2 regions of the Bradyrhizobium sp. URHC0002 genome follow, and region 2 is predicted to be linked to the other one. Evidence: predicted binding sites of a transcription regulator. Region 2 holds the regulator's gene; the other holds the start of a gene.
What was found. Region 2 encodes HrcA, which represses chaperone genes, less so after heat shock. Its sites were predicted from a motif close to GTTAGCACTCNCNNNNNGNGAGTGCTAAC; they were not measured.

Region 1: the regulator HrcA is predicted to act here: its motif matches at 4,938-4,966, upstream of ACVWVY_RS22020 (co-chaperone GroES).

What each region holds. Positions count from the first base shown of each region.
Region 1 is NZ_JBSSCF010000001.1:4,542,042-4,557,855, forward strand. Features, by position in the region: gene lepB (signal peptidase I) at 1-400, shown strand, start outside; gene ACVWVY_RS22000 (Crp/Fnr family transcriptional regulator) at 805-1,566, shown strand; gene ACVWVY_RS22005 (hypothetical protein) at 1,636-1,857, opposite strand; gene ACVWVY_RS22010 (hypothetical protein) at 1,899-2,111, opposite strand; gene groL (chaperonin GroEL) at 2,843-4,486, opposite strand; gene ACVWVY_RS22020 (co-chaperone GroES) at 4,577-4,894, opposite strand; gene ACVWVY_RS22025 (usg protein) at 5,276-5,563, shown strand; gene ACVWVY_RS22030 (cupin domain-containing protein) at 5,716-6,264, shown strand; gene ACVWVY_RS22035 (NupC/NupG family nucleoside CNT transporter) at 6,382-7,632, opposite strand; gene ACVWVY_RS22040 (MFS transporter) at 7,745-8,968, shown strand; gene ACVWVY_RS22045 (SDR family oxidoreductase) at 9,067-9,831, opposite strand; gene ACVWVY_RS22050 (peptidase) at 9,845-10,603, opposite strand; gene ACVWVY_RS22055 (tetratricopeptide repeat protein) at 10,741-11,127, shown strand; gene ACVWVY_RS22060 (class I SAM-dependent methyltransferase) at 11,167-11,979, opposite strand; gene ACVWVY_RS22065 (ABC transporter substrate-binding protein) at 12,051-13,664, shown strand; gene ACVWVY_RS22070 (hypothetical protein) at 13,774-13,953, opposite strand; gene ACVWVY_RS22075 (PepSY-associated TM helix domain-containing protein) at 13,950-15,113, opposite strand; gene ACVWVY_RS22080 (TonB-dependent siderophore receptor) at 15,118-15,814, opposite strand, start outside.
Region 2 is NZ_JBSSCF010000001.1:1,274,631-1,290,444, reverse strand. Features, by position in the region: gene ACVWVY_RS06160 (hypothetical protein) at 1-500, opposite strand, end outside; partial or broken gene gshB (glutathione synthase) at 707-1,655, opposite strand; gene ACVWVY_RS06150 (YraN family protein) at 1,688-2,101, opposite strand; gene rsmI (16S rRNA (cytidine(1402)-2'-O)-methyltransferase) at 2,088-3,041, opposite strand; gene ACVWVY_RS06140 (penicillin-binding protein activator) at 3,266-4,474, shown strand; gene hemW (radical SAM family heme chaperone HemW) at 4,511-5,683, opposite strand; gene rdgB (RdgB/HAM1 family non-canonical purine NTP pyrophosphatase) at 5,676-6,305, opposite strand; gene rph (ribonuclease PH) at 6,317-7,030, opposite strand; gene hrcA (heat-inducible transcriptional repressor HrcA) at 7,313-8,401, shown strand; gene grpE (nucleotide exchange factor GrpE) at 8,520-9,125, shown strand; gene ACVWVY_RS06110 (VOC family protein) at 9,142-9,567, opposite strand; gene ACVWVY_RS06105 (helix-turn-helix domain-containing protein) at 9,643-10,485, opposite strand; gene pncA (bifunctional nicotinamidase/pyrazinamidase) at 10,513-11,226, opposite strand; gene ACVWVY_RS06095 (hypothetical protein) at 11,328-12,287, opposite strand; gene dnaK (molecular chaperone DnaK) at 12,910-14,811, shown strand; gene dnaJ (molecular chaperone DnaJ) at 14,956-15,814, shown strand, end outside.

The sequences.
Region 1 (15,814 bases), 3.3 Mb from region 2:
CATTCAGATCAAGGACGGAGAGCTTCATATCAACGGTACGGCCGTCAAGCGCGAGCGCGTCGAGAGTTTCGAAGACAGCGCCTTGTGTGGCGGCGGACCGGCCAAGGCGAAGCGCTGGCGCGAGACGTTGCCGGAGGGAGCGAGTTACGTGACGCTGGATTGTGTCGACAGGGGTTTCTACGACGATACCAATGTCTATACCGTCCCGGCCGGTCACCTGTTCGTGCTCGGCGACAACCGCGACAACTCCACGGACAGCCGTGTCCTCACCTCTGTGGGATACATCCCGCTGGAGAATGTGATTGGTCGCGTGAGTATGATTTTCTTTTCGCGCGATGCCGGCGGCGACGGCACGCCGCCTTTTATCCGTTACGGGCGGATCGGCACGGTGGTGCAATAGCGTGACATTAGTGGCTGCATTACAACGGCCAGCCGCGCAACGCTGGACGCGGATCTCGTCGTAACTGCACCGCCCGTTGAGAAGCAAGCCGTTTCAAGCGCTATTCGGCTTGCCGTGCGCTGGAATTGGAACCTCACGATCCCGTAAGCTTACGGTGTTACCCATGCGTATTTTATGGTTGCGTCCGAAAGCTCATTTGCATCTAACTCTTAAGGCGACACGAGTAGTCCGCCTCGCGCCCGAGCGTTTGGGGGCTTTTTATTAGAGTTGAGCGTTTGTTTCAGTGAGTATGTGTAGAGAAAGCAGATTTAACTCATGTTCAGGCCGCCGTTCCGGAATGCTCCAAATGGCGATGGTCGCGGACGCTTCACCGCGGGCTCCCCGCAGTGACGCCTCCAGCGGGAATGGGTAATCGCCTTCTTGCAGCATTGCCCGCATCGGACCTTGATCTGCTGAGGCCCGAGCTTGAGGTCATCGCGCTCGATCAGGACGTGGTCCTGTCGCGGGCGGGTGACGCGATCGAGTACGTTTTCTTCCCGTATAGCGGCGCCATCTCACTGATGATCGATATGGCGGACGGGCATACCGTTGCCATCGCCGCGGTTGGGCGCGAAGGGGCGGTAGGTATTCTATCGGTGCTCGGGCCGTCGTCTGCAGACAATACCGCGGTCGTTCGTGCGGCCGGCACCGCCGCCCGGATACCCGCATCGCGATTTCACTCCGCTTTCACCCGGAGCCTTGCGATACGGCACGCAGTCCAGATTCATGTTAGGGCGATGCTTAAACAGCTTCAGCTCGGTTCGGCCTGCAACGCACTTCATCCCGTCGAAGCGCGCATGGCTCGCTGGTTGCTTCAGCTTCGCGACCGCGTCGACCATGATGTGCTCCCGCTCACCCAGCAGGCGCTCTCGCAAATACTCGGCGTGCGACGTACGACCGTGACGCTCCTGATGCGCAATCTGCGCGCGCGTGGAGCGATCAGGTCCGATCGACGAGGCCTGATCGAGATCGACCCGGCGCGGCTCGCGGCGGCAGCGTGCGAATGCCACAACGTCATGCATCTCGAAGTCGAGGAGATGTTCGCGACGAATTTGTCCCGATCTCGCGCGGCGGCTCTGCCCGAACACCGGCGCATTCCAGGAATCAAAACGGGCGGCGCCATGTAAGCGCGTTTCCGCGCAACCGCTCGACCGTCCGTATCGCGACGTGCCGCTGCGGCGCTGCCGGAAAGCCCATCAAACCGCGGATTGTCCGCCCGATCCGCTTTTCTGCCGCCAATCCCGACCGGGTGCCGGCTCGGATTCCGCCTCGAGCCTCGCAATTTCTCGCAGCACCTTTGCCGTCTGGCGCAGGTCATTGCGCTCAGGACCCGGCTTCAGCCGTCGCGCTTCGTAAAGAAATTCCTTGGCCTGCAGTAGCCAGGTGGAGGTTTCAGTCGGGATTTGCATTCGCGGCATGGTGTCCCCCATTGCGATGACAGCCTGATCCGTGCCGACGGTTACGCCAGAGAGACCGCGCTGCGGCGCGGGAGCCGCATGCTCGGCTCGGCGACCCAGGCTTCGCGCGCGAACCAGGCGTGATCGGCGTGGCAAATCGGGCAATGGGTGCGCGCGAAAAACACCGCGCTGCGCGCAAAGCTCTCACGATCGGTCTTGATGCCGGTTGGAATCGCATGTCCGGTTTGCGGACACCTGACCATGACCATACCCATGTCGCCCTCCCTGGAAATTACTTTTTTTGTTTGTTGGAAAAGTACCGGCCGGTTGGAGTTCGCCTCTTGTCGGTGCGGGTTACTTGGGGGGCATCGCACCTGGTCTGATCGAGCATTGGGCAGTGGGGCTCGTGCTCGTTACTGGGCTTATTCCTACCGGCCGGATCCCTCCTCAAACGAACCTTGTCAAACTAGCCTTGGACGTGAAATGAGCGCGGCTTCCCGGCCGGCCCGATGAAGAATGTTCCTGAAATGCTTGCAATCGGCTCATCCGCTTCCGTCGCGTTTCGGTGTGGCTTTCACTTCGCTTTCACTCACGGCACAATTATCCCGTCAGGCGAAAGCATTCCTCGCGACGCTCGCCAGCGTCACGAGAGCTCGCGCTCCGTGTTCGATCAGATTTTGGATGAGCCTTGATCTAGCCCCGACGTTACTTTGGACTACGGAAAGGCGAACTGTCGGTTCGGTTTGCGACTCTCGTGCATAAATTTTTTTTGAAATTGTCAACATACACCATCGTATATTTGCAGAGACGTGTGCATAACTGGGATATCTCGCCGCGGGCGTGAGGTCTTGTCCTCAGCGTGACGTTGCGAGTTTTTCAGCGTGACGTCCCGACCGACGTCAGTGTTCACTGCGCGCTAGCGGTCGTCCGCACGTTTTGCCCAAACAAAAACCCCGGCATCGCTGCCGGGGTTTTGCATTCCTTGAATATCGCTTGAGTGGCTGGATCAGAAGTCCATGCCGCCCATGCCGCCGCCCGGGGGCATGCCGCCTGCGCCTGCACCGGCCTTCTTCGGCAGTTCGGCGATCATGGCTTCGGTGGTGATCAGCAGAGCCGCAACGGATGCCGCGTTCTGGATCGCCGCACGAACGACCTTGGTCGGGTCGATGATGCCCTTGGAGACGAGGTTGCCGTATTCGCCGGTCTGCGAGTCGAAGCCGTAATTGTACTGCTCCTTCTCGAGGATCTTGCCGACGATAACGGAGCCGTCTTCACCTGCGTTGATCGCGATCTGGCGGGCCGGCGCGGAGAGCGCCTTGCGCACGATCTCGACGCCGGTCTTCTGGTCGTCGTTCTGGGTCTTGATGCGCTTGAGCTGCTCGGAGGCGCGGAGCAGGGCGACGCCGCCGCCCGGCACGATGCCTTCTTCAACCGCCGCGCGGGTCGCATGCATCGCGTCATCCACGCGATCCTTGCGCTCCTTGACTTCGACTTCGGTCGCGCCGCCGACGCGGATCACCGCGACGCCGCCGGCGAGCTTGGCCAGACGCTCCTGCAGCTTCTCGCGGTCGTAGTCCGAGGTGGTTTCCTCGATCTGCGCCTTGATCTGCTGGACGCGGGCCTCGATGTCGGCCTTCTTGCCGGCACCGTTGACGATGGTGGTGTTTTCCTTGTCGATCATCACCTTCTTGGCGCGGCCGAGCATCTGCAGGGTGACGTTCTCGAGCTTGATGCCGAGATCTTCCGAGATCGCCTGACCACCGGTCAGAACGGCGATGTCCTGCAGCATGGCCTTGCGGCGATCGCCGAAGCCCGGAGCCTTGACGGCAGCAACCTTGAGGCCGCCACGCAGACGGTTGACGACGAGGGTGGCGAGAGCTTCGCCTTCGACGTCTTCGGCGACGATGACCAGCGGCTTGCCGGTCTGCACCACGGCTTCGAGCAGCGGCAGCAGTTCGTTCAGCGAGGAGAGCTTCTTCTCGTTGATCAGGATGTAGGCGTCGTCCATTTCAACGCGCATCTTGTCGGCGTTGGTGACGAAGTAGGGCGAGATGTAGCCGCGGTCGAACTGCATGCCCTCGACGACGTCGAGTTCGGTCTCGAGCGACTTGGCTTCCTCAACCGTGATGACGCCCTCGTTGCCGACCTTCTTCATGGCGTCGGCCAGGAACTTGCCGATTTCGGCGTCGCCGTTGGCGGAGATGGTGCCGACCTGGGCGATTTCCTCGTTCGAGGTGACCTTCTTGGAGTTCTTGACGAGGTCGGCGACCACGGCTTCCACCGCCAGATCGATACCGCGCTTCAGGTCCATCGGGTTCATGCCGGCGGCAACCGACTTGGCGCCTTCACGGACGATCGCAGCCGCCAGAACGGTCGCGGTGGTGGTGCCGTCGCCGGCAGCATCCGCGGACTTCGAGGCGACTTCGCGCACCATCTGCGCGCCCATGTTCTCGAACTTGTCGTCGAGCTCGATCTCCTTGGCGACGGTGACGCCGTCCTTGGTGATACGGGGAGCGCCGAACGACTTGTCGAGCACGACGTTGCGGCCCTTGGGGCCGAGCGTTACCTTGACGGCGTTGGCGAGAATATCGACGCCGCGCAGCATGCGGTCGCGGGCATCTACGCCGAATTTGACTTCTTTAGCTGACATATTTGGTATCCCTGAGTTGATGCTTGGTTCTCACCCTGTCGGGGAGGCGCCTTGCGGCGCTCCTCAGGGTGAGCGTTGCAGGCGAAGCGCTTAGGCAGCCTTCTTCTTGGTGCCGGCGGGGACGTCGAGCACGCCCATGATGTCGCTCTCCTTCATGATCAGGAGATCTTCACCGTCGATCTTGACCTCGGTGCCCGACCATTTGCCGAACAGCACGCGGTCGCCGACCTTGAGGTCGATCGGGATCAGCTTGCCGGCTTCGTCGCGGCCACCCGGGCCCACGGCAGTGATTTCGCCCTGCGAGGGCTTTTCCTTGGCACTGTCCGGAATGATGATGCCGCCAGCAGTCTTCTCTTCGGCGTCGATACGCTTGACCACGACGCGGTCGTGAAGCGGACGGAATTTCATGCAGTCCTCCTAAGTTTCTGAAAATGTTGTCAGATTCTGTAATTTTGGCAGTCCGAGCGGGCGAGTGCCAACACGGCTGCGGCTGATTTAGGCCAGTCTTGTTCGGGGGACAAGGGCTTCTAGCAGAAAAATTGGCACTCAAATATGACGCCTGCCAATTTCGTTAATCATGATTAATTCGGCGGACGGGGTCGCGGACCCCGTATTAGCACGTGCGGTAAGCTGCTGCTAACGCGCCCTTTTTCAACAGATCGTTAAACATTTAGGCTTGTGATGGGTTGGTATCGTGCGTCACATTTCTCTCATGTGAGCGCATCTCCGCCGGGGTGGCTCGGTGTGTGGCCACCACGTGAAATGCGCTTCCAGCAATGGAGGTTTGGCATGGTGTCGCGGGTTGGAGTTGCTTCCGACGACTTCCGGAAGCAGGTGTTGGGTTATGGGCTGACGACGGCGCAAATCCTGTATCGGATGCCGGATCATCCCTCATTGCTGCAGACCTATGTCTGGCAGAATTACGATCTGTTTCCGAAATTCCCGGCGCTGAAGGATTTCCTCGCCTTCTGGCAGGAAAAGCTTGATGGGCCGCTGTTCTCCGTGACGGTCGCGCACTCCAAGCTGATCAAGCCCGCCGAGCTGCGCGCGGTCGACGGCGTGTTCCGGCTGCATTGATCGACCTGGGGTACGGTGGGCAAAGCGAAGCGTGCCCACCGCCGAGCCGACGTCGGGATAGATGATGGGCATGGCGCGAAGCGCTCCTTTGCCCACCTACAAATTTCGATTTGTGTTAGCCTCCTCCCATCAACAAAAAACGGGAGGCACAAATGGCCAAGCAGAAAGCGGCATCACGTCCCGCGGCGCAGACCGCCGTGAAGAAGAAATGGTCGGGCCACAAGACGGCAGCCAAGTCTTCGGCCCGCAAGACAGTCAAATCCAAGGCGAGGGGCGTTGCGGCGGCAAAGTCGAAACCGCCCAGGAAGGCACGGCCGAAGCAGCGCATCGCCATCAGCCATCACCGCGAGGAGGATTTCAAGGCCGACGGCCTGCGCACCTACGCGCATTACCGCGACCTCGGCATCGCGGACGCTAGCCACGGCCTGGCGCAGGCGCATGTGATCCGCCTGATCGGTCCGTGCAATCCAGCGGAAGTTTCAAAGCTGCACTACCACGACGTCGAATTCCAGATGGTCTACGTGCTCAAGGGCTGGGTGAAGACCTACATGGAAGGCCAGGGCGAGACCTTGATGAAGGAAGGCAGCGCCTGGACGCAGCCGCCGCGCATCAAGCACCTGATCATGGATTATTCCGACGACGTCGAACTGCTGGAAGTGATTTTGCCGGCCGAGTTCAAGACGGTGGAGCTGGCGTCGTAAGGCGCGCGTTTGCTTACGCTCGTCATGCCCGGGCTTGACCCGGGCATCCACGTCTTACTTTCGTTCTGTCGAAACAAGAACGGGGATGGCCGGGTCGAGCCCGGCCATGACGGCTCTTTAAGTCATCACCCCCACGATCGCGCCCATCAGGCACGTCGTCAGCGTCCCCGATACGATCGACTTCAATCCCAGCGCATTGATCTCCTCGCGCCGTTCGGGCGCCATCGTCCCGAGGCCACCGATCATGATGCCGAGGCTGGCGAAGTTTGCAAAGCCGCACATCGCGTAGAGCATGATCAGCCGCGAGCGTGGATCGAGCGCGTCAGCGCCGAGCTTTGACAGTTCGACATAGGCGATCAATTCGTTGAGGATGGTCTTGATGCCCATCAGGCTTCCCGCCGTGATCGCTTGCGGCCAGGGCAGGCCCATCAGCCAGCATACCGGCGCCATCAGGTAGCCCAGCAGGCGCTGCAGCGAAATTTTGCCGCCGCCGATCTCGGGCAACAGCCCGAGGATCGCGTTGGCGAGATAGACCAGCGCCACCAGCACCAGCAGCATGGCTACGATGTTGAGCAGCAACTCAAGCCCGGTCGTGGTGCCCTTGACGATCGCATCCATGGTGCTCGAGGTTTGCATGTCGGGATCTTCCAACGATCCGCCCGTGCGCTTGTCGGAAATCTCCGGCACCATGATCAGGCTTACCAGGATGGCCGCCGGCGCGCCCAGCACCGAGGCAATGACAAAATGCGCCGCCGCGTCCGGGATCAGCGGTGCGAGGAAGGTGGCATAGAGCACCAGCACGGTGCCGGCGATGCCCGCCATGCCGCCGGTCATCACCAGAAACAATTCGCTGCGGGTGAGTTGCGCGAGATAAGGCCGGATGAATAGCGGCGCCTCCACCATGCCGAGGAAGATATTTGCCGCGGTGGATAGCCCCACCGCGCCGCCGACGCCGAGCGTGCGCTCCAGGAGCCATGCCATGCCGCGCACGATCGGCGGCAGCACGCGCCAGTAGAACAAGAGCGTCGTCAGAACGCTCATGACCAGCACGATCGGCAGCGCCTGAAACGCCAGGATGAAATCCGCGCCCGGCGCCTTGAGGTCAAATGGTAGCGGGCCGCCGCCGAGATAGCCGAACACAAAGGAAGTGCCGGCGCGGGTGGCCGCCGAGATCGTGTTGACGGCGTCATTGATGGCGCCGAACGCCTTTGCCACCGGCGGCAGCTTGAGCAGCACCAGCGCGGTGACAACGGTGACGGCCAGGCCAACCGCCATTTGCCGCAACGAGACCGCGCGGCGGCTCTCGCTGAGCGCCCACGCGATCGCCAGCAACGCCAGCACGCCGAACCCCGATTGCAGTTGCAGCATGAATCCCCCGCCAACCCCGGCAAGCGATTATGCCAGCGCCGGGCGGCCGCGCAATGCCGTGTTGCGGGCCTGCCCGTTGACATCGGCATCGCGCTCAGCCACCCCGTCTGCCATGTCCGCCACCACGCCTGTCGGCGCCCGCGATCTGCTCAGGCACGGGCCGTTCCTGTTCTTCCTGTTGTCGCGCAGCCTGTCGCGCTTCGCCAGCCAGATCGCGGCGGTTGCGATCGGCTGGCAGATCTACGACATCACCGGCAGCGCCTTCCAGCTCGGCATGGTCGGGCTGGTGCAATTCCTGCCCACGGCGCTGCTCGTCTTCGTCGCCGGCCACGCCGCCGACCGGTTCGAACGCAAGCGCGTGGTGCAGCTTTGCCAGATCGCGGAAGCCGCGACCGCGCTGTTTCTGGCCGTCAGCACCTTTGCCGGCTCGCTTACCGTGGCGCAGATATTCATCGCCACCTTCGTGATCGGCATCGCCGGCGCCTTCGAGAGCCCCGCCACGGCCGCGCTGCTGCCGTTGATCGCGCCCAAGGGGTCGGTGCAGCGCGCGACGGCGATCTCCTCCGGCGCAGCCCAGGTCGCGACCATCACCGGGCCCGCGCTTGGCGGGCTGGCCTATGTGTTCGCGCCGAGCCTGCCTTACTTTGTCATCGTCGTGTTCTGGCTGGCCGGCGCGGTTCTTACCGGCTTCATCCATACGACGCGGCAGGAGCTTGCGAAGGAGGATTCGACTGCGGACGATGTGTTTGCCGGCGTCCGCTTCATCCGCAACAATCCAGCCATCCTCGGCACTATCTCGCTCGATCTGTTCGCCGTGCTGCTTGGCGGCGTCACGGCGCTGTTGCCGATCTATGCCCGCGACATCCTGCAGACCGGCCCGCTCGGCCTCGGCGTCCTGCGCGCCGCGCCCGCGGTCGGTGCGCTCCTGATGACCATGGTGCTGGCCCGCCACAGCATCAATCGCCATGTCGGGTTGCGGATGTTTCAGGCCGTGATCGTGTTCGGCGCGGCGACGGTGGTGTTCGCGCTGTCGCAGTGGATGTGGCTGTCGGTGCTGGCGCTGGCGGTCCTCGGCGCCGCCGATACGATCAGCGTGGTGATCCGCTTTTCACTCGTGCAGCTTTCGACGCCCGACGAGATGCGCGGCCGGGTCGGCGCGGTCAATTTCCTGTTCATCAACGCCTCCAACCAGCTCGGCCAGTTCGAGAGCGGCGTCACCGCGGCGCTCTTCGGCACCATGCCGGCCGCGGTGCTCGGCGGCGTCGGCACGATCGCGATCGCGCTGCTGTGGATGAAACTGTTTCCGGCGCTGCGGAAGGTGGAGCGGCTGGAGTAGCCTCGACCGTCATTGCGAGGAGCGAAGCGACGAAGCAATCCATGCTTCCTTGTGGCACGATGGATTGCTTCGCTTCGCTCGCAATGACGGAGAGAGACCTACCCCCGTCCCACGAACGGCATCTTGCTCGCCATGACCGTCATGAACAGCACGTTGGCATCGAGCGGCAGGCCGGCCATGTAGGCGACCGCGTCGCCGACCGCCTTCGCGTCCATGCGCGGCTCGTGTTTCATCGTGCCATCGGGCTGCATCACGCCGGGGCCGGCGACCATGCGGTCCGTCATGGGCGTCGCGGCATTGCCGATGTCGACCTGGCCGACCGCGATATCGTACATGCGGCCATCGAGGTTGGAGGCCTTGGTGAGACCCGTGATCGCGTGCTTGGTCGAGGTGTAGGCCGCCGAGAACGGCCGCGGCGCGTGCGCCGAGATCGAGCCGTTGTTGATGATGCGGCCGCCGCGCGGATTCTGGTCCTTCATGATGCGGAAGGCGTGCTGGGTGCACAGGAATGGCCCGGTGAGGTTGGTATTCACCACCCCCTGCCATTGTTCGAGGGTGAGATCCTCAAAATTCACCGGCGGCGCGCCCATGCCGGCATTGTTGAACAGCACGTCCAGCCGGCCGTAGGTCTCCATCACCTTGGCGAACAGCGCCGCGATCGAAGCGGGGCTGGTCATGTCGGCGGAAACGCACAGGCTCTTGCCGACATTGTCGCCGAGCTTCTTGGTTTCTTCCAGCATCTCCAGACGGCGTCCGGCGAGCACCACGGTGAAGCCGGCATTCATCAGCGCTAGCGATGCGGCGCGCCCGACGCCGGTGCCGGCACCGGTCACGATTGCGATCTTGTTTGTTGCGTCGGCCATTGCTTCCTCGCCTTCAGTTTTTTGTTTCTGTTTCGGATTTGTAGGGTGGTCTTGGAATATTCTGGTGTGCCGCGCGCAGCGCCGCCGACCAGCGCGAGCGCAGGTCGTGGAAATAGGGCTCGCCCGCCTCGATGCGGTGGTTGAGGTCGGCCTCGCAGGCATCCGCGCGCACCACCAGCACGTCGATTGGCAAGCCGACGCCGAGGTTGGAGCGCATCGTCGAATCCATCGAGATCAGGCCGGTCTTCAGCGCCTCATACAGTTCGACGTCGTAATGCATCGCGCGGTCGAGCACCGGCTTGCCGTATTTGTGCTCGCCGATCTGCAGGTAGGGCGTGTCAGTGGTGCATTCGATGAAATTGCCGGCGGTGTAGACCATGAACAGCCGCATCCGCGAGCCCTTGATCTGGCCGCCGAACAGGAAGGAGACGTCGAAGGAGACGTCTTCGGACCGTAGCGCCGGGCCTTCGGTGGCATGGACCATGCGGATCGCCCGCCCGATGCGCTGTGCCGCCTGAAACATGGTCGGCGCGTTCATCAGCGTCTCGACCTCGCCGGTGTTGGGGTCTTCGATCCCTTCGGTCAATGTCGACAACACCGACTGGCTGATCGCCAGATTGCCGGCGCTGGCGATCGCCATGATGCGGTCGCCGGGCTTGCTGAAGATATGGAGCTTGCGGAAGGTCGAGACGTTGTCGAGGCCGGCATTGGTGCGGGTATCCGCGATCATGACGAGACCGTCCCGCACCAGAATTCCGCAACAATAGGTCATTCCTGATCCCCGAACGCCCGAATTTTTCGGCGGCCAAACTAGTAGCCAATTTCAGGGGGGCATCCAACCCCAATTCCCCGTGGCATGGCATGCGCCGGGCGGGTAAAATGCCCTCGTACCTGCAGGCGGGGGATTGCATGCGGAAATCGGCTCTGATCGGCGCGGTCATGGCGACGTGGCTTGTGGGCGCCGCCGGCGCCCGCGCCGGCCCGTGGGAAGACGGCATGGTGGCCTATAACCGCGGCGACTACGTCCCGGCGATCCGCCTGTTCCGTCCGCTGGCGGAAGCGGGCAATCCCACGGCGCAGAATCAGATCGGGGTGATGTATCGCAAGGGGGAAGGGGTGAGCCGCAGCCCGGCCCGCGCCTTCATGTGGTTCAGCCTTGCCGCCAAACGCGGAGATACCGAGGCCAAGGCCGGCCTGCGTGGCGTCTCCAAGACCATGACACCGGGCGAAATCTCACAGGCCCAGCAGATGGCGCAGGCTTGCGAGGCCTCGAACTACCGGGCTTGCGAATATTGATCCGCCGGCAATGGCGCCGGTGGAGCCGCCGGGCGCGTTCTAGGCTCGCGCCAGAATGACGTGTGCCTGGATCTTGGCGGCGACCTCGCCGCTGCCGTGCTTGTCCGCGACCGCGGCCGCGGCGTGGTCGGTTGCCGCCTCGAGCTTGTCAGGCCCGCGGGCCTCGATCTCGTTGCGCAGCGGCGTTCCCTGGCAATAGGCGACGGCGACATAACGGGGCGAGGGCGCGCGGCTTTGCTCTGCCCTGGTTTCGATCGTCACGTTCGAGAAGCCTGCCTTCGCCAGATCGCTGCGGATCAATGCCACGTCATGGTAGCCGTGCGGCGTGCGCGCCATGAAGCGCGGAGGATCGTTTGGAAAAAATTCCGCGAGCGCGTTGGTCACATCGTCGGCGAACACATTTTCCTCGATGCGGTCCCAGGCGTTGAACAGGAAAGTTCCGCCCGGCTTGAGCACGCGCCGGGCCTCGCGATAGGCGGACGGTCGATCGGGGAAGAACATCACGCCGAACTGGCAACACACCAGGTCGAAGGTGGCATCCGCGAACGGCAGTGCCTGCGCATCCACCTTCTGCCAGCTGATGCGGTCATCCCGGCCTTGCCGCGCGGCGGCATGATCGAGCATCGGCTGGTTGAGGTCGGTCGCGACATAACGGGCATCGGGCGAAATCATTGGCGCCAGCGCCCGCGTCACGATGCCGCTGCCGGCCGCCGTTTCCAGCACGGCTTTGGGTGAAAGTGCTGATGCCCTTTGCGACAGATCCTGGGCGTAGCTCTCGAAGATCAGGGGAACCATATGGCGGTCATAGTTTTCCGGAATCGAGCCCGCAAAGATCTTGTCGTCTGCTGACATGGCCTGTCCTCTGCGTTACGCTTCGGTCCCCTCGCTGTTCTATAGAAAAAGAAACCACATTGGGAGGCTGAATGCGCACCAGCAATTTGCCGGGCAGGTTACACGCCACGCTCTTGATGCTCCTTTGCATCGCACTGGTTGCCGCAAGCCCCGCCGTCGCGCAGAAGAAAGGCGGCACGCTCAGGCTCTATCACAACGACAATCCGCCCTCGACCTCGCTGCACGAGGAAGCGACGATTGCCTCGGTGACGCCGTTTGCCGCGATCTTCAACAACCTCGTGGTGTTCGATCCTGCAAAAGTCCACGAAAGCATCGATACCGTCATTCCGGATCTGGCCGAAAGCTGGTCCTGGGATTCCACCAACACCAAACTGACCTTCAAGCTTCGGCAGGGCGTGAAGTGGCACGACGGCCAGCCGTTCACGGCAAAGGATGTGCAGTGCACCTGGCGGATGCTGATCGGCAAGACCGAGACCCAGGACTTCAAGCGCAATCCGCGAAAAGTCTGGTACACGAAGCTGCAGGACGTCAGCGTAAACGGCGATTACGAGGCGACCTTTGAGCTGAGCGAGCCGCAGCCGAGCCTGCCGGTGTTGCTGGCGAGCGCGTTTTCGCCGGTCTATCCCTGCCATGTGCCGCAACAGGTGATGCGCACCAAGCCTGTTGGCACCGGACCGTTCAAGTTCGTCGAATTCAAGCGCGGTGAGTCGGTTCGTCTGGTGCGCAATCCCGATTACTGGAAGAAAGATCGTCCGTATCTGGACGAGATCACGTTCCGGATGATCGACAGCCGTGCCACGCGCATGCTGGCGTTCGCCACCGGCGATTACGACATCACCTTTCCCTCCGACGTCAGCGTTCCCCTGATGAAGGACGTGAAGGCGCGCGCACCGCATGCAATCTGCGAGATGACCACGACGGGAACGCTGGTCAATTTGATGGTCAACCGCCTCAATCCGCCGTTCGACAATCCGGATATCCGAAAGGCCATGTCGCTGGCGCTCGACCGCAAGCCCTTCAACACGATTCTGATGGAGGGGCTGGCGCGGATGGGTGGCGCGATGCTGGCCAAGCCCGAGGGTGAGTGGGGCATGCCGCCGGAAATGGTGTCGTCGCTGACCGGCTACGGTCCCAACACCGAAAAGAACATCGCCGAGGCGCAGGCCATCATGCAGAAGCTCGGCTACAGCGACGCAAAGCCGCTGCAGATCAAGATCCAGACCCGAAACCTTCCGACCTATCGTGATGCCGCCGTGGTCCTGACCGACCAGCTCAAGAAGATCTATATCACGAACGAACTCGACATTCTCGACACGCCACGCTGGTACGCGCGGCTGGCGAAGAAGGATTACACGATCGGGTTGAACATCACCGGCGTCAGCGTCGACGATCCCGACGGCAACATCGTCGAGAACTATTCCTGCAAATCGGAGCGCAATTACACCCAGTACTGTAATGCCGAGGTCGATCGGTTGCTGGTCGCGCAATCGAGCGAACTCGACAGGGAAAAACGCAGGAAAATGGTCTGGGACATCGAGCGGCTGCTGGTCGAGGACGCGGCGCGGCCGATCATCCTGCACTCAACCGCCGGCAATTGCTGGCAGCCTCATGTGAAGAATTTCCGGCCGCATGATAATAGCCAGTACAACAATCTGCGGTTCGAGGACGTCTGGTTGGATAAGTGATCCGTAGATCCGTAGATCCGTAGGGTGGGCAAAGCGAAGCGTGCCCACCATTCAGGATCACGATCGCAGAGATGTGGTGGGCATGGCGCGATGCGCCTCTGCCCACGATCTAGGAATGGCGCGACGCCTTCCAGGCGAGCACGGCGAGCGGGATCGCCAGCACCGTCCACGACAGCGTGTCCCAGCCGCCGTCGCCGAACAACGCCGAGGCCAGCCCGATTGCCGTGAGGGCGCCGAGCAGCAGCGGCCAGCGGAAGATGTCGCCGATCGTTTGCCGCAGACGGCTCATGAGCCCGCCAGGGACGTCGCGGCGGCAGCCGGCTGGTTCGGGCTTTGCGCCATGCTGCGGCTCGGCCTGCGCTTGCCGAGCCAGAGATAGACGCCGCTCGCCAGCACGAGGATGGCGGCGAGATCGAGCAGCGCCCAGATGATTTTCAGCGGCAGCCCGCCGTAATCGCCGAAATGCAGTGGGCGCGACACCTGCAGCGCGCGCAGGTACCACGGCAATCCGCGGGCGGTGACGAGTTGTCCGGTTTCCGCATCGATCAGCGCCGGCGTGAACAGGCGCGAGGTGATCGGCGTCGGGCCCTTGGTCCAGATGATGAAGTGGCGCGGCGTGCCGAACCGCGCTTGCGTGGGCAACGCGACGCTGACCGGCGTGTCGCCGCCCAGCGCCCGCCGCGCGGTGGCAACGGCTTCATCGATATCAGCGAATTTCGCCAGCGGCGGCTTGCCGAGATGCGGAGCGATCAGTTCCGGCAGCACCTGCGCACGCCAGACGGTAAAAAGCGGCAGCGAGATCGTGTTGATGATGCCGGTGAGACCGACGGCAAGCAGCCAAACCAGCACAACGGCGCCGATCAAATTGTGCAGGTCGAGCCATTTGATCCGCGGCGCGCCGGCCCGCGGCACCGCGCCAAACTCGAGCCGACGCATGAACGGCGCGTAGAGTACGACGCCTGACACCAGCGCGATCACGAACAGCAAGCCCATCGCGCCGAGGAACAATTCACCCGGCAATCCCAGCAGCATATCGCGGTGGATGACGCGGATGGTCCGCAGCACGCCACCTTCCTGCGCGTCCTCTTCCAGCAGGTCGGCGGTTCGCGAATCGAACGACAGCTTGAGCAGACGCTTTCCGGCTGGCGGCACCGGCGTGTCCGATAGGAAAACATTGACGACATTGGCGCGGTCCTGATCCCAGTTCAGCACCTGGACGAAGCGCTGCGGATAACGCGCCCTTGCCGCATCGATCAGCCGGCTCAGCGGGGCCTGCGGGGTATCGGCCGGGAGTTCGCGGGCGGAAACTTCTGACTGGAAGAAATCGTCGATTTCGTCGTGGAAGATCAGCGGCAGCCCGGTGATGCACAGCATCAGCAGGAACAGCGTGCAGACCAGACTCGTCCATTTGTGGACGAGCGACCACCATTTGACGGATCGTGCTGTCATTCGCTCACCATCGGTAGCTCGCCGTTGCCAGCACCGTGCGTCCCAGCGCCCAGCGGCAGCCGCCGCCGGTGCAGAGCGAGACATAAGCGCTGTCGAATACGTTGTTGACGTTGAGTGCTGCGCTCAGTCCCTTCCATTCCTTGTATCGCATCCCGAAATCGTAGGAGAGCGCCGCGTCGAAGGTCGTGCTCGACGGGATCCTGTTGGCCAGCATGAAGCTGCCGGGCACAATGGTAGGAACGGTCAGGTTGTTGGCGTCGGTCGTGTACATGTCGTGGACATAGCGTACGCCGCCACCGAAGCCGAAACCATTCGCAGGTCCGCTCTGCACAAGGTAGTTGGCCCATAGCGAGGCTGTATGCATCGGCGTATTGGCGAGCACCTTGCCGAAATTGACGTCCTGAGCGCCGGTGATGCGGTTGTCGAGATAGGAATACTGCCCGCGCAGGCTCAGGCCCGGCAGGGGGCTTCCGACCACCGACCCCTCAAAACCGCGCGATGTAACCTCGCCAACCTGTGCGGTGGTGTTGGGCGGAATGCCAGGGCCGCTAATCGTGGTCGGCACGTTCTGCTGCTTGAGATCGTAGACCGCCGCCGTGAACATCAGGTTGGTGCCCGGCGGCTGGTACTTCACGCCGCCTTCGACCTGCTCGCCGGTGGTCGGCCTGAAGGGCTGCCCATTGAGCAGTGTGCCGATGCGG
Region 2 (15,814 bases):
GCGGCCTGAGCCAGGAGTGTTGCTTGCGGCGGTGTTGCTTGCGCTGGTGCTGACTCCGCCGCGGCCACTTGGAAGGTGGATGGAGCGGGTTGCGCGGGAGACGACGGATTTTCCGGCGGCAATGTTGGCGTTGAAGCGGGCTGCGGCGCCCAACGGGCGACGATCAGCGTGGGCCCGTCGCCATAGGATAACAGCAAAACCAGAAGGGCAACGACAGTGATGCACGCCGCCAGGGACAAGCCGACGAGCGTGAGGAGCGCCGGCCTTCCTCCCGGTGGAGGTTGCGGGCCAGGTTCGTGCGGGCCAAATTCGTGCGGGCCAGATCCTGCCGAAGGTGGACGCGCGTCATCACGCTCCATTTTTGCAAGCTGTTCAGTCAGACGCGTGAGCTGTTCGTCCGCGCGCTTGATCTGTTCGTGGGCGTGCGTGAGCCGTTCATCGGCGCCCGCGATCAGGGCGTCGTGGGGTTTGGTTTCTTTCGGATCAGGCGTGGAGTTCATTGGCGTTTCCCCTTTCCGTCCAATGTCATCCGAAGGCGGCGGTCGACTATAGCGCCCTGGAATCGGGCTGGCCACTGCCGGCGGCGCAGCGGCTCTCCCCTTCGGTTCCATTCAGCCGGCAGGAGGCGCACGCAATTCATCCCGCCCAGGTCAGGTCGCGTGAGGGCGCGCGCTGCGAATGAGGTGGCCGACAGGGCGCGAGGGAATTATTTTCCGCCGCGCTTCTTCTCGATGGTGTCCCAGATCATTCCAGCGACGTCCGGCCCGCCGAGCCGGGCAATCGCGCGAATGCCCGTCGGTGACGTCACGTTGATCTCGGTGAGGTTGCCGTCGATCACGTCGATGCCGACGAACAGCAGCCCGCGCTCGCGCAGCGCCGGACCCAGCGTGTCGCAGATTTCGCGCTCGCGCGGAGAGAGTTCCGTGGCCTGCGCGGCGCCCGCCGCGAACCATGTTGGAGCGCAGATCGTCCGGGGCCGGCACGCGGTTGACGGCGCCGGCGAATTCACCATCGACCAGGATGATGCGCTTGTCGCCGTGCTTCACCTCGGGAAGGAAGCGCTGGATCACCCAGGGCTCGCGGAAGGTGACCGAAAACATGTCGAACAGCGAGCCGAAATTCATGTCCTGCGGCATCACGCGAAACACCGCCGCGCCGCCATGGCCGTGCAGCGGCTTCATGACGACGGCGCCGTGCTGATCCCTGAACGAATTGATCTCGTCGAGGTCGCGCGAGATCAGCGTCGGCGGCATCAGATGCGGAAAATCCATCACGAACAGTTTTTCCGGCGCGTTGCGCACGGAGGCCGGGTTGTTCACCACCAGCGTCTTGGGGTGGATGCGCTCGAGGAAATGGGTCGAGGTGATGTAGGCGAGGTCGAAGGGCGGGTCCTGCCGCAGCAGGATGACGTCGAAATTGGTCAGCGGCTCGCGCTTCGCTTCGCCGAGCGTAAAATGGTCGCCGACCTCGTCGCGCACGGTGAGCTTTTGCACCGGCGCGATCAGCTCCTCGCCGCGCAGCGAGAGCTGGTCCGGCGTGTAGTAGGAAAGGCTGTGGCCGCGCTTTTGCGCCTCCAGGAGCAGCGCAAAGGTCGAATCGCCGCGGATGTTGATACGCGCGATGGGGTCCATCTGGACGGCGACATTCAGGTTCATGGGGAGGTCCGGGTCTCTGGAGGGAATTCTTTTTAAGGGCTGGCGTCGAATGCCGCTAACAGATGGCGTGGCAGACGCCGTGGCGCAATCAGGATGGCGTCAAATCGCAGCTCAAATTCGGCATGCTCGGGATGCGCCATCAGCCACCCTTGCGCGGCATCGATGATGCGCGCCTGCTGGCGCGGCGTCACGGCGTAGGCGGCGTCATCCAGGGTGGCACGGGCCTTGACCTCGATGAAGGCAATCAGATTGCGCTTCTTCGTCACCAAATCGATCTCGCCATAGGGCGTGCGGAAGCGCTTTGCCAGGATGCGGTAGCCCTTGGCCATCAGAAAGGCGGCGGCGCGGCTTTCGGCCGACAATCCGGTGCGGAAGGCGGCGACCCGCTCGGGCGCGGCAATCTTGCCGGACGCTTCGGGCGGCATGGCGCCGTCAGTCTTCGCCATGCTCGCCTCTGGCTTCTTTCGCGAGCTCCAGCGCGCGGGCGTAGACCTCGCGGCGCGGCCGCCCGGAAAGCTCGACCGCGTGCGCGACGCTGTCCTTGACGCTGTCGCGCGAAAGCGATGCACGCAGGAGGTCGTCGAGGTCGTGCTGCGTCATGACATGGGCATCCGCGCGCGGCGGGCCGACCACGAGGACGAACTCGCCGCGGGTTTCCAGTCGATCGGCGGCCTTCGCAAGATCTGATATCGGCGCGCGCGTGATCTCTTCGTGCAGTTTTGTGAGTTCGCGGCAGATCGCGGCGTCGCGCCCGGCCATGATGTCGGAAAGATCCGCCAGCGTCTCCTGCACGCGGTTGCCGGATTCGAACATCACCAGCGTGGCGTCGATCCGGGCAAGTTCCGTGAGCCGCGTCCGCCGCGCGACTTGCTTGGCCGGCAAGAATCCCTCGAAGAAAAACCGGTCGGTGGGCAGGGCTGCGACCGAAAGCGCCGTCAGTACCGAGGACGCGCCCGGCACCGCGATCACGGCGTGGCCGGCGGCAGAGACCTCGCGCACCAGTTTGAACCCGGGGTCCGAGATCAAGGGCGTGCCGGCGTCCGACACCAGCGCAATCGAGGCGCCCTGCGCCAGCTTTTCCAGGATTTTCGGCCGCGCCATCGCCGCGTTGTGCTCGTGATACGGCTTGAGCTCCGCCGAGATCGCATAGCGCTCGGTCAGCCGGCGGGTGATGCGGGTGTCCTCGCAGGCGATGATGTCGACGCCCGCCAGCGTCTCCAGCGCACGCAAGGTAATGTCGCCGAGATGGCCGATCGGGGTTGCCACCAGATAGAGGCCGGGAACCGGCTTCGGGGCATTCAGGACGTGGCCCTGAATCAAAAATGTTCTGTTGGCCGAACCCGGCTCGGTGTCAGACCCGTAGTTCGAACTGGGTTTTGCGCGCATAATGCCAATCTAAAGGGGTCTTGGTGCGAGCGCTATATCCGGCGGGATGGCGGCAAGACTGAAGTTCCCGCGACGTGCGGCGCGGTGGTAATCCTTTTGTTTTGGTTAACTAATTCTCGACAATATTGCAGAATCCCGCATTCGGGTTCAGTAGCGGTTCAGGTGCCTTGGCCCAGAAAGCCGGAATCCTGGCCGACGGCGGTCGGTCAAGAGATAGAGACAAGATGGTAGGCCCGCTCAATCGCAAGCCTGGATCCGCGGATCCTTGGCCGTCAGGACTGACCCGGCGGACGGCAGTCGGGCTTATTCTCGGTGCCCCGCTGCTCGGCGCCTGCGCCGGCGGGCCGATCTCGAACCCGTTCGCTACTCCCCAGCCGGAGGGACCCGCAGGCCCGCAGCAACAGCCGCTTGCCGTCGGCGACGGGCAGGTCAAGGTCGGGCTGATCCTGCCGCTCTCGGCCGCCGGCAATGCCGGCGTCGCCGCGCAATCGATGAAGAACGCGGCCGAGATGGCGTTGGCGGAATTCCAGAATCCGAACATCCAGCTTCTGATCAAGGATGACGGCGGCAGCCCGCAAGGCGCCCAACAAGTCACCCAGCAGGCGCTCGCCGAAGGCGCGGAAATCATTCTGGGTCCGCTGTTCGCAGCTTCAGTGCCGGCGACCGCGCAACTGACGCGCGCGCGCGGCGTTTCGGTGATCGCGTTCTCGACCGACTCAAGTGTGGCCGGACGCGGCGTCTATCTGCTCAGCTTCCTGCCTGAATCCGACGTCACCCGGATCGTCGATTATTCCGCCAGCATCGGAAAGAAATCTTTCGCGGCGCTGTTGCCGGACAACGCGTACGGCAATGTGGTGGAAGCAGCGTTCAAGCAGGCCGCCGGCCGCAAGGGACGCGTCGTCGCCTTCGAAAAATACAGCGTCGATCGCTCCGCGGCGGCGCGGACGGTGGCGCAGTCGCTGGGATCGGCGGACGCGCTGTTCATCGCCGACGACGGCGAATCCGTCGTGGCCTCGGTGGATGCCTTGGCCGCGGCGGGCGCCAACTTGCGCAACATCCAGTTGCTCGGCACCGGGCTGTGGGACAATCCGCGCGTCTATGCGAGCTCCGCGCTGCAGGGCGGGCTCTATGCCGCGCCGGACCCGTCGGGCTTCCGCGCCTTCTCCGGCCGCTACCGCGCCAAATACGGCGCCGACCCCGTGCGCACCGCAACGCTGGCCTATGACGCGGTCGCTCTCGTTGCCGCGCTGTCGAAGCAGGGCGCCCAGCGTTTTGCGCCGGAAACGCTGACCAACCCGTCGGGCTTTGCCGGCATCGACGGCCTGTTCCGATTCCGCTCCGACGGCTCCAACGAGCGCGGGCTTGCGGTAATGAAGGTCGCCAGCGGCGGCAGCACGCCGGTTGCGGGATCGCCGAAGAGCTTTGGGGCGTAGTTGTATGGGTTCCTGCTTTCGCAGCAACGACAGCCTTTACGCCGCGAGATCCGCGACCACCGCATCGAGCACGGGGAAACCGTCTTTGGTCACGCGCAGCCTGCCGTCGGCGTCGACGATGATGGCGCCTTCCTCGCGGAGCACGGCGATCCGGCTCGGGTCGAGCGCGCGGCCGGACAAGGCGGCATAGCGTTTGGGGTCGATGCCCTCGGCGAGGCGCAATCCCATCAGCAAAAATTCGTCGGCGCGTTCTTCGCTGTTGAGAAAATCGTCGGTGACGACGCCATGGCCGTTGGCCTCGACGCGCATCAGCCAGGCCTCGGGACGTTTTTCGGTCGCGATCGCGTGCCTGGTACCATCGATGTCCAGCCGCCCATGCGCGCCCGGGCCGATGCCGGCATATTCATCGCCGCGCCAGTAGACCAGATTGTGCTGGCATTCGGCGCCTGCGCGCGCGTGGTTGGAAATCTCGTAGGCCGGCAAGCCATGATGCGCGCAGACTTCCTGCGTCACGTCGTAGAGCGCACGGGCAACCGCCTCATCAGGTGTTTTCAATTTGCCCGCCGCATGCAGGCCGAAGAACGGCGTGCCTTCCTCGATCGTGAGCTGGTAGAGCGAGAGATGCTCGGCAGCTTCCGAAATCGCGAGCTTCAATTCGTCCGCCCACATCTGCGGCGTCTGGTCGGGACGGGCGTAGATCAGGTCGAACGAGTAACGATCGAACGCGCCGCGTGCGATCGCGACCGCATCCAGCGCTTCGCGCGCGCTGTGCAATCGTCCCAGCGCCTTCAGCGAGGCGTCATCCAGCGCCTGCACGCCGAGCGAGACACGGTTGACGCCGGCTGCGCGATAGCCGCGAAACCTTGTTGCTTCCACGCTGGTCGGATTGGCCTCCAGCGTCACCTCGACATTGTCGGCGACGCGCCAATGCTTGCCGATCGAATCCAGGATGGAGCCCACGGTTTGCGGCTGCATCAGCGATGGCGTGCCGCCGCCGAGAAAGATCGATGTGACGGTTCGACCAGGCGTGCGCGCCGCTGTGGTCTCGATCTCGCGCGCAAACGCACGGGCAAATCGCTCTTCGTCGATCGGCGCGTGACGGACGTGGCTGTTGAAATCGCAATACGGGCACTTCGACAGGCAGAACGGCCAGTGCACGTAGACGCCGAAGGCGGTCCGCTTCGGATAGTGGCGTTCGGCGCTAGCCAAGACAGATCTCCGCCAGTTTGACGAAGGCACGCGCCCGGTGCGACAGGCCGAGGCCTATCGGCGGCAGGCCGTGCTTTTCGATCGAGGTCATCTCGCCAAACGTCCGCGTGTGCCCATCAGGCTGGAACGCCGGATCATAGCCGAATCCGGCGGTGCCGCGCGGGGGCCATACCAAAGTTCCATCGGCGCGGGCCTCGACCTCCTCAAGATGGCCATCGGGCCAGGCGACGCACAGCGCGGACACGAAATGCGCCTTTCGCTTGTCCGGCGTGGTCGCGCCACGTTCCTGCAACAGGCGCTCGATCCGGCTCATCGCCGCCATGAAATCCTTGCCCTCACCGGCCCAGCGCGCCGAGTAGATTCCAGGCGCGCCGTCCAGCGCATCGACCACGAGGCCGGAATCGTCGGCAAAGGCCGGCAATTGCGCCGCCTGGGCGGCCGCGATCGCCTTGATCGCCGCATTGGCGCGAAACGTGTCTCCGGTTTCCTCGGGCTCGCCGAGGCTCAATTCGCCCGCGGAAACGGCGTCGACGCCATGCGGCGCCAGCAGTTCCCGCATCTCGGCGAGCTTGCCGGGATTGTGGGTCGCGATCACGAGCCGGCCGGTGATTCGACGGTGCATATGCGATCAGACTACGCGACGGCCATCTTCTGCAAGTCCACCAGACGCGCGACACCCTTGCGCGCCAGTTCCATCAGCGCGAGGAACTCGTCCTGCGAGAACGGCGTCTTTTCGGCGGTGCCCTGCACCTCGATGATGCGGCCGTCGCCGGTCATGACGAAATTGGCGTCGGTTTCGGCCTCGGAATCCTCGGCATAATCGAGATCCAATACCGGCGTACCCTGATAGATGCCGCAGGAGATCGCCGCGACATTGTCGCGCAGCACGTTGGCCTTCAGCATGTTGCGGTTTTTCATCCACGCGATGCAGTCCGCCAGAGCCACCCATGCGCCGGTGATCGAGGCGGTGCGGGTGCCGCCATCGGCCTGGATCACGTCGCAATCGACCGTGATCTGGCGCTCGCCGAGCGCTTCGAGGTCGACGGCTGCGCGCAAGCTGCGGCCGATCAGCCGCTGGATCTCGACGGTGCGGCCGCCCTGCTTGCCGGCGGCGGCCTCGCGGCGGGTGCGTTCCAACGTGGCGCGCGGCAGCATGCCGTATTCGGCGGTGACCCAGCCGCGGCCCTGGCCCTTCAGCCACGGCGGCAGCCGTTCTTCCAGCGTGGCCGTGACCAGCACATGGGTGTCGCCGAACTTCACCATGCAGGAACCTTCGGCATATTTGACCACGCCGCGTTCCAGCGACACGGGGCGCAGCTGATCGGGCGCACGGCGGCTTGGCCGCATGGGAAATCCTTTCGAAATCGAGCGAAAATTCGTTCGCGGTGCTTGTAGGAGGGGGCGTGCGCAGCGGCAAGGGGCTTTTGGCCCGGTTTGGGATAGAGGTCAGAACCGAACCTCTATCGCCTCGTTTTGACGCGTTTTCTGCGCAGATAAGTCTACGCAATCTGCGTAAACTTGATTGCTATGCGAACCGGCGGCCACTTCGCTCGAAAACGCTATCGTTAAACGGACGCTTGTCATTGGTCCCCTGGATCGACAAATTAGGGTGTTGGGAGGAAGTACTGAGTGGCCCACCACGATCCGATTGGCCTGATCGCGCCGCATGCCGGGCTCGCCCAGCTCAACGAGCGTTCACGCGACATTTTTCGTCAAATCGTCGAGAGCTATCTCGCGACCGGCGAACCCGTCGGCTCGCGCAATATTTCTCGCCTGATCGCGCTGCCGCTGTCGCCGGCCTCGGTCCGCAACGTGATGTCGGACCTCGAGCACCTGGGGCTGATCTATGCACCACATACCTCTGCCGGCCGCCTTCCGACCGAACTGGGCTTGCGGTTCTTCGTCGACGCGCTGATGCAGATCGGAGATCTCACCGAGCCCGAACGGGAATCGATCAAGAGCCAGCTCGCCTCCGTCGGGCGCGCGCAATCGGTCGAGGCCGCGCTCGGCGAAGCTTTGACGCGGCTCTCCGGCCTGACCCGGGCCGCGGCCGTGGTGCTGACCGCCAAATCCAATTCGCGGCTGAAGCACATCGAATTCGTGCGGCTGGAGCCGGAGCGCGCGCTGGTGGTGCTGGTCGGCGAAGAAGGCCAGGTCGAAAACCGCGTGCTGGCGCTGCCGCCCGGCGTTCCCTCCTCGGCGCTGACGGAAGCGACCAACTTCCTCAATTCGCGGATTCGCGGGCGGACGCTTGCCGAAGCGCGTCTCGAACTCGAAACCGCGCTGACGCAAAGCCGCGTCGAGCTCGATCAGCTGACGCAAAAGGTGATCGCGGCCGGCATCGCAAGCTGGTCCGGCGGCGACAACGACGACCGGCAATTGATCGTGCGCGGCCATGCCAATTTGCTCGAAGATTTGCACGCGCTGGAGGATCTCGAACGCGTCAAGTCGTTGTTCGACGATCTCGAGACCAAGCGCGGCGTAATTGACCTGTTGGGCCGGGCAGAGCGCGCCGAGGGGGTGCGGATTTTCATCGGATCCGAGAACAAGCTGTTCTCACTGTCCGGTTCCTCCACCATCATCGCCCCCTATAGCGACGCCGCGGGCCGCATCGTCGGCGTTCTCGGCGTGATCGGGCCGACGCGGCTGAACTATGCCAGGGTGATTCCGACGGTGGATTATGCCGCCCGGATCGTCAGCCGGATGCTGGGCGGCTAATCCGCCCCAAATTGACCCCAATCCGGTGTGGTTGCGCTTGATTTTCGGCCACTAAAGCACGATATCCGGCCCAGCAAATCCCCATCGAACCCAATACGTTTTTTGAGAAGGCAGTCTTATGACCGATCCCAACCGGCCGAGTGATGATGCGGTGAAACCGGCCCAGACCGGCGAGCCCGTGGTCTCAAAACCCTACATCATGCCCGACGATCCCGAGGAAGGATCGAATGAGGCCCTGACCAAGGAACTGGCCGAGGCGCGCGACAAGATGCTGCGCACGCTGGCGGAAATGGAAAACCTGCGCCAGCGCACCAGGCGCGAGGTGGCCGATTCCAAGATGTACGGCATCACCGGTTTTGCGCGCGACATTCTCGATATCGCAGACAATCTGCAGCGCGCGCTCGACGCGATTCCGGCCGAGGCCAGGGAGACCGCCGATGCCGGCATCAAGGCCTTCATCGAGGGCGTGGAGCTGACCGAGCGTTCGCTGCTCAACACGCTGGAGAAGAACGGCGTCAAGAAGTTCGATCCGTCGGGCGAGAAGTTCGATCCCAACTTCCAGCAGGCGATGTACGAAGTGCCCGACCCGTCCGTTCCGTCCGGGACGGTGGTTCAGGTCGTGCAGGCCGGCTTCATGATCGGCGAGCGCGTGCTGCGCCCGGCTCTGGTTGCCGTTTCCAAGGGTGGCGCAAAGGCCGCACCCGCGGCCGACGTCACGAACTAAGCCGGATTTACCAGGCCTACGGCTTATCGTCTGCCTTCGGCCAGTAGGTGCCAAAGCTCCAGAGATGGCCTTCCGGGTCCCGGCAGGCGAAGTCGCGGCTGCCGTAATCCGTGTCGTGCAGCGCCATCTCGATCCTGGCGCCGGATGCCTTGATCCTGGCGTGCAGCGCGTCGGGATCGTCGACGGCGACGTAGAGCGCGTCGGTGCGGCGGCCGCCGATATCGCCGACAAGTTTGCCGTATTCGTCATCGCGGCATTGGCCGAGCATCAGCAGCGAGGGGCCGTAGGCAAGTTCGGCATGCTGGATCGTGTCGCCGTTGCGATAGACGACGCGCTCGGTGAAGCCGACCACATCCTTCAGCCAGCCGATCATGGCCTCGGTATCCCGGCAGCGCATCGTCGGATAGATGCGCGGCGCTTCGGTTTCGCTTTGATGGGGCACGGAAAACCTCCTTTGTCAGATGCCGCGCCACTATGCGCAAGCGCGGCAGCGCCGGCTTGAAGATTTGTTACCCGGCTAAACGTCCAGCGATCGCACCAGACGGCTGTCTGTCAGCGCCAGCCGCCTAGCCCAGACCGTTGGCGACTCGCCGGCAAGGGTTGAAAATTCGCGGGCGAGATGCGCCTGGTCGGCATAACCGCTCTCGGCGGCAACCCCGGCCCAGCCGCGGGCTTCTCCTGAATGCGCCAGCCGACAGGCTTGATGGAAACGCATGATGCGGGCAACCGGCTTCGGCGCCAGACCGAGTTCAGATCGAAAACGGTTCACCAGGTGCTTGCGGCTCCAGCCGATCTCTTTCGCAAGCTCGGTTATGCGCGCGCCGCCCGCCGTTCGCGCCAATCGTCGATAGGCGAATTCGATTTCGGGTGACGGCAGGTGGTTGGCGCGATCAGCAACAAAATCCTCGACCAGATCGAAACGGTTTTGCCAAAGGGGCGTCGCGCCAAGCCGTTCGCGCAGTTGCCGGCCTTCGCGGCCCAGCACGTCTGACATGTCGACCATGCGCGCGGCGAGATCGACGACGGCGCTGCCAAAGAAGCGGTAGGCGCCAAGCGGCGTGAAATCCACCTGCACGCATTCGGCGCCGCCATCGGATTCGATCAGCACCGGGCCGGCATAAAGCCCGGCGGCGAAGCTCGGCTGTCGGTCGGCGGCATCGGGCTCGCGCCCGAGCGCGATCAGGAACGGCGTGCCGAAGCTGATGATCAGGGGTACCACCAGCGAGGCGGTTTCGCGCTGGGAAAACCGGCCACGCGCCGTTTCACGGTAACCGGTCATGCCCGAAACAAGCCCCGTCGTGCGTTGTGACGGCGCACGACGGGCTAACTCGAACGCGGACGGAGCCGTCAGGTCGGACATCCCTGACCTCTGCGAGAGGTGACAGCGTTAAGCCGCGATATCGCTGGACTTGATCCGCTTGACGCCAGCCTTGGTCATGTCGGTCCAGGCTTTTGCGAGCGAGCCCTGGGTATCGATGCCACGGCAGGCGTCTTCGATCACGTAGGTTTCAAAGCCCGCCTTGCGCGCATCGAGCGCACTCCATGCCACGCAGAAATCGGTGGCGAGGCCGGCGAGGAATACCCGCTTCACCTTGCGTGCCTTCAGGTACGCGGCGAGCCCCGTCGTGGTCTTGCCGTCAGCCTCGGTGAAGGCCGAATAGCTGTCCACGTTCTTGTTGAAACCCTTGCGGATGACGAGCCCGGCATGCGGGATCGCGAGGTCCTTCGACAGCGACGCACCCTCGGTCCCCTGCACGCAATGATCCGGCCAAAGCACCTGCTTGCCGTAGGAGAGATCGACGGTTTCGAACGGTTTTTTGCCGGAATGCGATGTCGCGAACGAGACATGGCCCGCGGTGTGCCAGTCCTGCGTCATCACCACATTGGCAAAGCCCTTGGCGAGCTGGTTGATGATGGGGACGACCTGTTCGCCGTCTTTGACCGCGAGGCTGCCGCCAGGAAGGAAACAGTTTTGCACGTCGATGACGAGCAGCGCGGAAGCCTCATCGGGCTTGATCGGTGCGGCCCAAAGCGCAGATGGCGCGAGGGCAGCGACGGACGTCGCGCCAAGAGCTGTCAGAACCAGCCTGCGAGTAAACATGATGCTCCTCCCCGGTTGTTGAAATTCGACGGGGAAAAGCTAGTTCCATTTGTGTACGAACGAAAGCCCGAAAATTCGGCGCGGCTGGCAAATTTCGAACATCAGCCCCGCGGATGAATTCCGTCGCGCACCGCGCGGAAGCGCGGAAAGGCCTTGGTCCAGTCGTCGCGCGGCGAAGAGCCGATGATGCGCATCGAGGTCTGGGCGCCGAACCGCAGCCACTGCACGATCGTAACCGGCGTATTGTCCTTGCCGCTGGTGGCGTCGATCCGCGTCTCGTAGCCGGGCTGGCCGTCGATGCGGACCGGCTCCGACATCGTGATCCTGCCGTCGCGCACGCCGGGAATGGTGGTCGCAATCTGCTGGGCAAAGCGGCCGCGATCATCGGGCGAGCCGGCCGTCGAGCCGATCAGGCCGATGATCATGAAGGGCGCGGCTTCGAAGCCGGCCTTTTCGTCGCTATCGGCGAGGATGAGGGCGGCGCCCGGCGCCAGCGTGCGGATGTTCTTGAAATTCGAGAGCTCGCTCATCTTGAACGGCATCAACCCGAGCTGCTCCTCGAGCGGCACCTCGGTACGGATCACGGCGGAAGCGAACATCTGGCGCACGGCGTCGTCGGTGTAGATCTTGGAAGCGTTCTCGGGCACCTGCACGGCGACATAGCCGGAGAAGGTGGGGCCGGGCAGGATCATCGAGTAGCGGCGCACATTGGCGCCGTCCTTGGCGTTTTCCTTGCCGTTTTCGACGGTGTAGTAGGCGAGCCCCGCCGCGGTCTCGATGCTCTCCGGCTTGATGCCGCCGGTGCCGCCCGGGTTGGCCTTGAAGGCATTGGCGACCTCGCCATAGGCTTCGGCGGGCAGGTCGGTGACCAGCACCTTGACGCCTTGGTCCTCGGTCTCGAAGCCGATGAAATTTCTGGCCTTGTTGAGGCCGACCAGTGGCGTCATGCCCACCCTGGCGCCCGGCGGGAAGACCGGGTCGGCGGCGAACGCGGACGAAAATACCGTAGAATTGGCGGCAAAGATCAGGGCAACCGCAGCGAAGTATCGAAGTAGCGTCATGAAGGATCTACCGGGTTTGCATGGGGGCCGCTCGGCGGTCCGACGATGCAGCTAGGAATCTCTCGTGGAATCTTGGAGCCAACCTTGGAGCCAACCTTGGAGCCGACCTTGGAGCCTTGGGGCACGACAGGGGTCGTTCCAGTCGGCCCGCTTTTAGCGGTTTTGATGTCCCTGCAACAGGGCAGGTTAGGGGATCGTTCCACCGTTACATTCCAATATGTCGGCCCTTTTGCAGGATTTGGCCCGGTATCCGAGCTCTTTTTGAGGCGCTTACAGCGGCCAAATACCGCTCCCCTTCCACGGCCAGGCCCTCGATGGGGAGGATTCCGCATGGCTGCGCAGCGCTCCGACGGCGCGCGCGAGGAGCGGCCTTGGATCACGGGCCTTGCCGATTTCTTAACGCCGCGCCAGGCACTGATGCGCCCCCGCCTCGGGCTGACACAATCTTTCAAACGTCAGCCTTTTCAGGCCCTAAGCTTGCGTTCGGTCCTTGCAGGCCCAACCCCCCCTCCTATATGAGGCTCACCGTCGCAATATCGCGAGTATTTGATAGTTGGGGGTTCGGTTAGGTGCGCCGTCCAGGGCCCAGCCAACCTGCCGCAACAAGAAGGATATGAGGACCATGGGAAAGGTCATTGGGATCGATCTCGGCACCACGAACTCGTGCGTCGCCGTAATGGATGGCAAGACTGCAAAAGTCATCGAGAACGCGGAAGGCATGCGCACGACGCCTTCGATCGTTGCCGTCACCGATGACGGCGAGCGCCTCGTCGGCCAGCCCGCCAAGCGCCAGGCGGTGACCAATCCCGAGCGAACGTTCTTCGCAGTGAAGCGCCTGATCGGCCGCCGCTATGACGACCCGATGGTCGAGAAGGACAAGAAGCTCGTCCCCTACAAGATCGTCAAGGCATCGAACGGCGACGCCTGGGTCGAAGCCGACGGCAAGACCTATTCGCCCTCGCAGGTCTCGGCCTTCATCCTGCAGAAGATGAAGGAGACCGCGGAAGCCCATCTCGGCCAGAAGGTCGAGCAGGCCGTCATTACCGTTCCCGCCTACTTCAACGACGCGCAGCGTCAGGCCACCAAGGACGCCGGCAAGATCGCCGGTCTCGAAGTGCTGCGCATCATCAACGAGCCGACGGCGGCAGCACTCGCCTACGGCCTCGACAAGACGAAAGCCGGCACGATTGCGGTGTACGACCTCGGCGGCGGCACCTTCGACGTCTCCATTCTTGAAATCGGCGACGGCGTGTTCGAGGTGAAGTCGACCAACGGCGACACGTTTTTGGGCGGTGAAGACTTCGACATGCGGCTCGTCAGCTATCTGGCCGATGAGTTCCAGAAGGAGCAGGGCATCAACCTGCGCAACGACAAGCTTGCCTTGCAGCGTCTGAAAGAGGCTGCCGAAAAGGCCAAGATCGAGTTGTCCTCGACCACGCAGACCGAAATCAACCTGCCCTTCATCACGGCCGACCAGACCGGGCCGAAGCATCTGACGATGAAGCTGACCCGCGCCAAGTTCGAAGCGCTGGTCGACGATCTCGTCCAGAAGACCATTGAGCCCTGCCGCAAGGCCTTGAAGGACGCAGGCCTCACCGCCGCCGAAATCGGCGAAGTGGTGCTGGTCGGCGGCATGACCCGCATGCCGAAGGTCCAGGAAGTGGTGAAGCAGCTGTTCGGCAAGGAGCCGCACAAGGGCGTCAACCCGGACGAAGTCGTCGCCATCGGCGCAGCCATTCAGGCCGGCGTGCTGCAGGGCGACGTCAAGGACGTGCTGCTGCTCGACGTGACGCCGCTTTCGCTGGGCATCGAGACGCTGGGTGGCGTGTTCACCCGCATCATCGACCGCAACACCACGATCCCGACCAAGAAGAGCCAGGTGTTCTCGACCGCCGAGGATAACCAGAACGCGGTCACCATCCGCGTCTTCCAGGGCGAGCGCGAAATGGCGGCTGACAACAAGGTGCTCGGCCAGTTCGACCTGATGGGTATCCCGCCGTCGCCGCGCGGCATGCCGCAGATCGAGGTGACGTTCGACATCGACGCCAACGGCATCGTCAACGTGTCCGCCAAGGACAAGGCGACCGGCAAGGAGCAGCAGATCCGGATTCAGGCCTCCGGCGGCCTGTCGGAAGCCGACATCCAGAAGATGGTCAAGGACGCCGAGGCCAATGCGGCCGAGGACAAGAAGCGCCGGGAGGCGGTCGACGCCAAGAACCATGCCGACGCGCTGGTGCATTCCACCGAGAAGGCGCTGGCCGAACACGGTTCGAAGGTCGAGGAAAGCGAGCGCCGCGCCATCGAGGATGCCGTCAGCGACCTGAAGGAAGCGCTGAAGGGCGACGATGCCGAGGCCATCAAGGCCAAGACCAACACCGTGGCGCAGGCTTCGATGAAGCTCGGCGAGGCCATGTACAAGCAGCAGGCCGAGGCGGACGCCAAGCGGGACGCTGCCAAGGATGACGTGGTCGACGCGGAGTTCACCGAGGTCGACGACGACAAGAACAACAAGAAGTCGGCGTAAGCGGGCTTTCGATCATGACCCTCATCCAAAAGAGCGCGCAGGCAGCGTTCGATGGGTGGGGGTCATTTTTCTTTAAGCCGAAGGCTGCATCTTTCGATTGAGCGTGCCTGCGGCATGAAGACGAATTTCGGGCGGGTTTGACTGATGTCCACCAAGCGCTGCTACTACGAAACCCTGGAAGTCGAACGGAACGCGGACGACGGTAAGCTCAAGGCGGCGTTCCGCAAGCTCGCGATGAAATGGCATCCGGACAAGAATCCGGGCGATGCCTCGAGCGAAGTCCGCTTCAAGGAAATCAACGAAGCCTACGAGGTCCTGAAGGACGGCGATAAACGCGCCGCCTATGACCGCTATGGCCATGCCGCATTCGAGCAGGGCATGGGCGGCGGCGGTCCCGGCTTCGGCGCCGGCTTCGCCTCGTCATTCTCCGATATTTTCGAAGACCTGTTCGGCATGGCCGGGCAGCGCGGGCGCGGTGGCGGACGCGAGCGCGGCGCCGACCTGCGCTACAACATGGAAATCACGCTGGAGGAAGCCTTTCTGGGCAAGACCGCGCAGATCGAGATCCCGGTCTCGGTCACTTGCGAGCCCTGCTCGGGCACCGGCGCCAAGGCCGGCACCAAGCCGAAGACCTGCTCGCACTGTGGCGGCGCGGGCCGAGTGCGCCAGGCCCAGGGCTTCTTCACGCTGGAGCGGACCTGCCCCAGCTGTCAGGGCCGCGGCCAGATGATCGAGGACGCCTGCCCGAACTGCGCTGGGTCAGGACGGGTCACGCGCGACCGGACGCTGTCGGTCAACATCCCGCAGGGCGTCGAGGACGGCACCCGCATTCGTCTGGCCGGCGAGGGCGAGGCCGGCGTCCGCGGCGGACCGCCCGGCGATCTCTATATTTTCCTGTCGCTGGCCACCCACGAGTTCTTCCAGCGCGACGGCGCAGATCTGCATTGCAGGGTTCCGATCTCGATGGTCGCAGCAGCCCTCGGCGGCGAATTCGAGGTCCCGA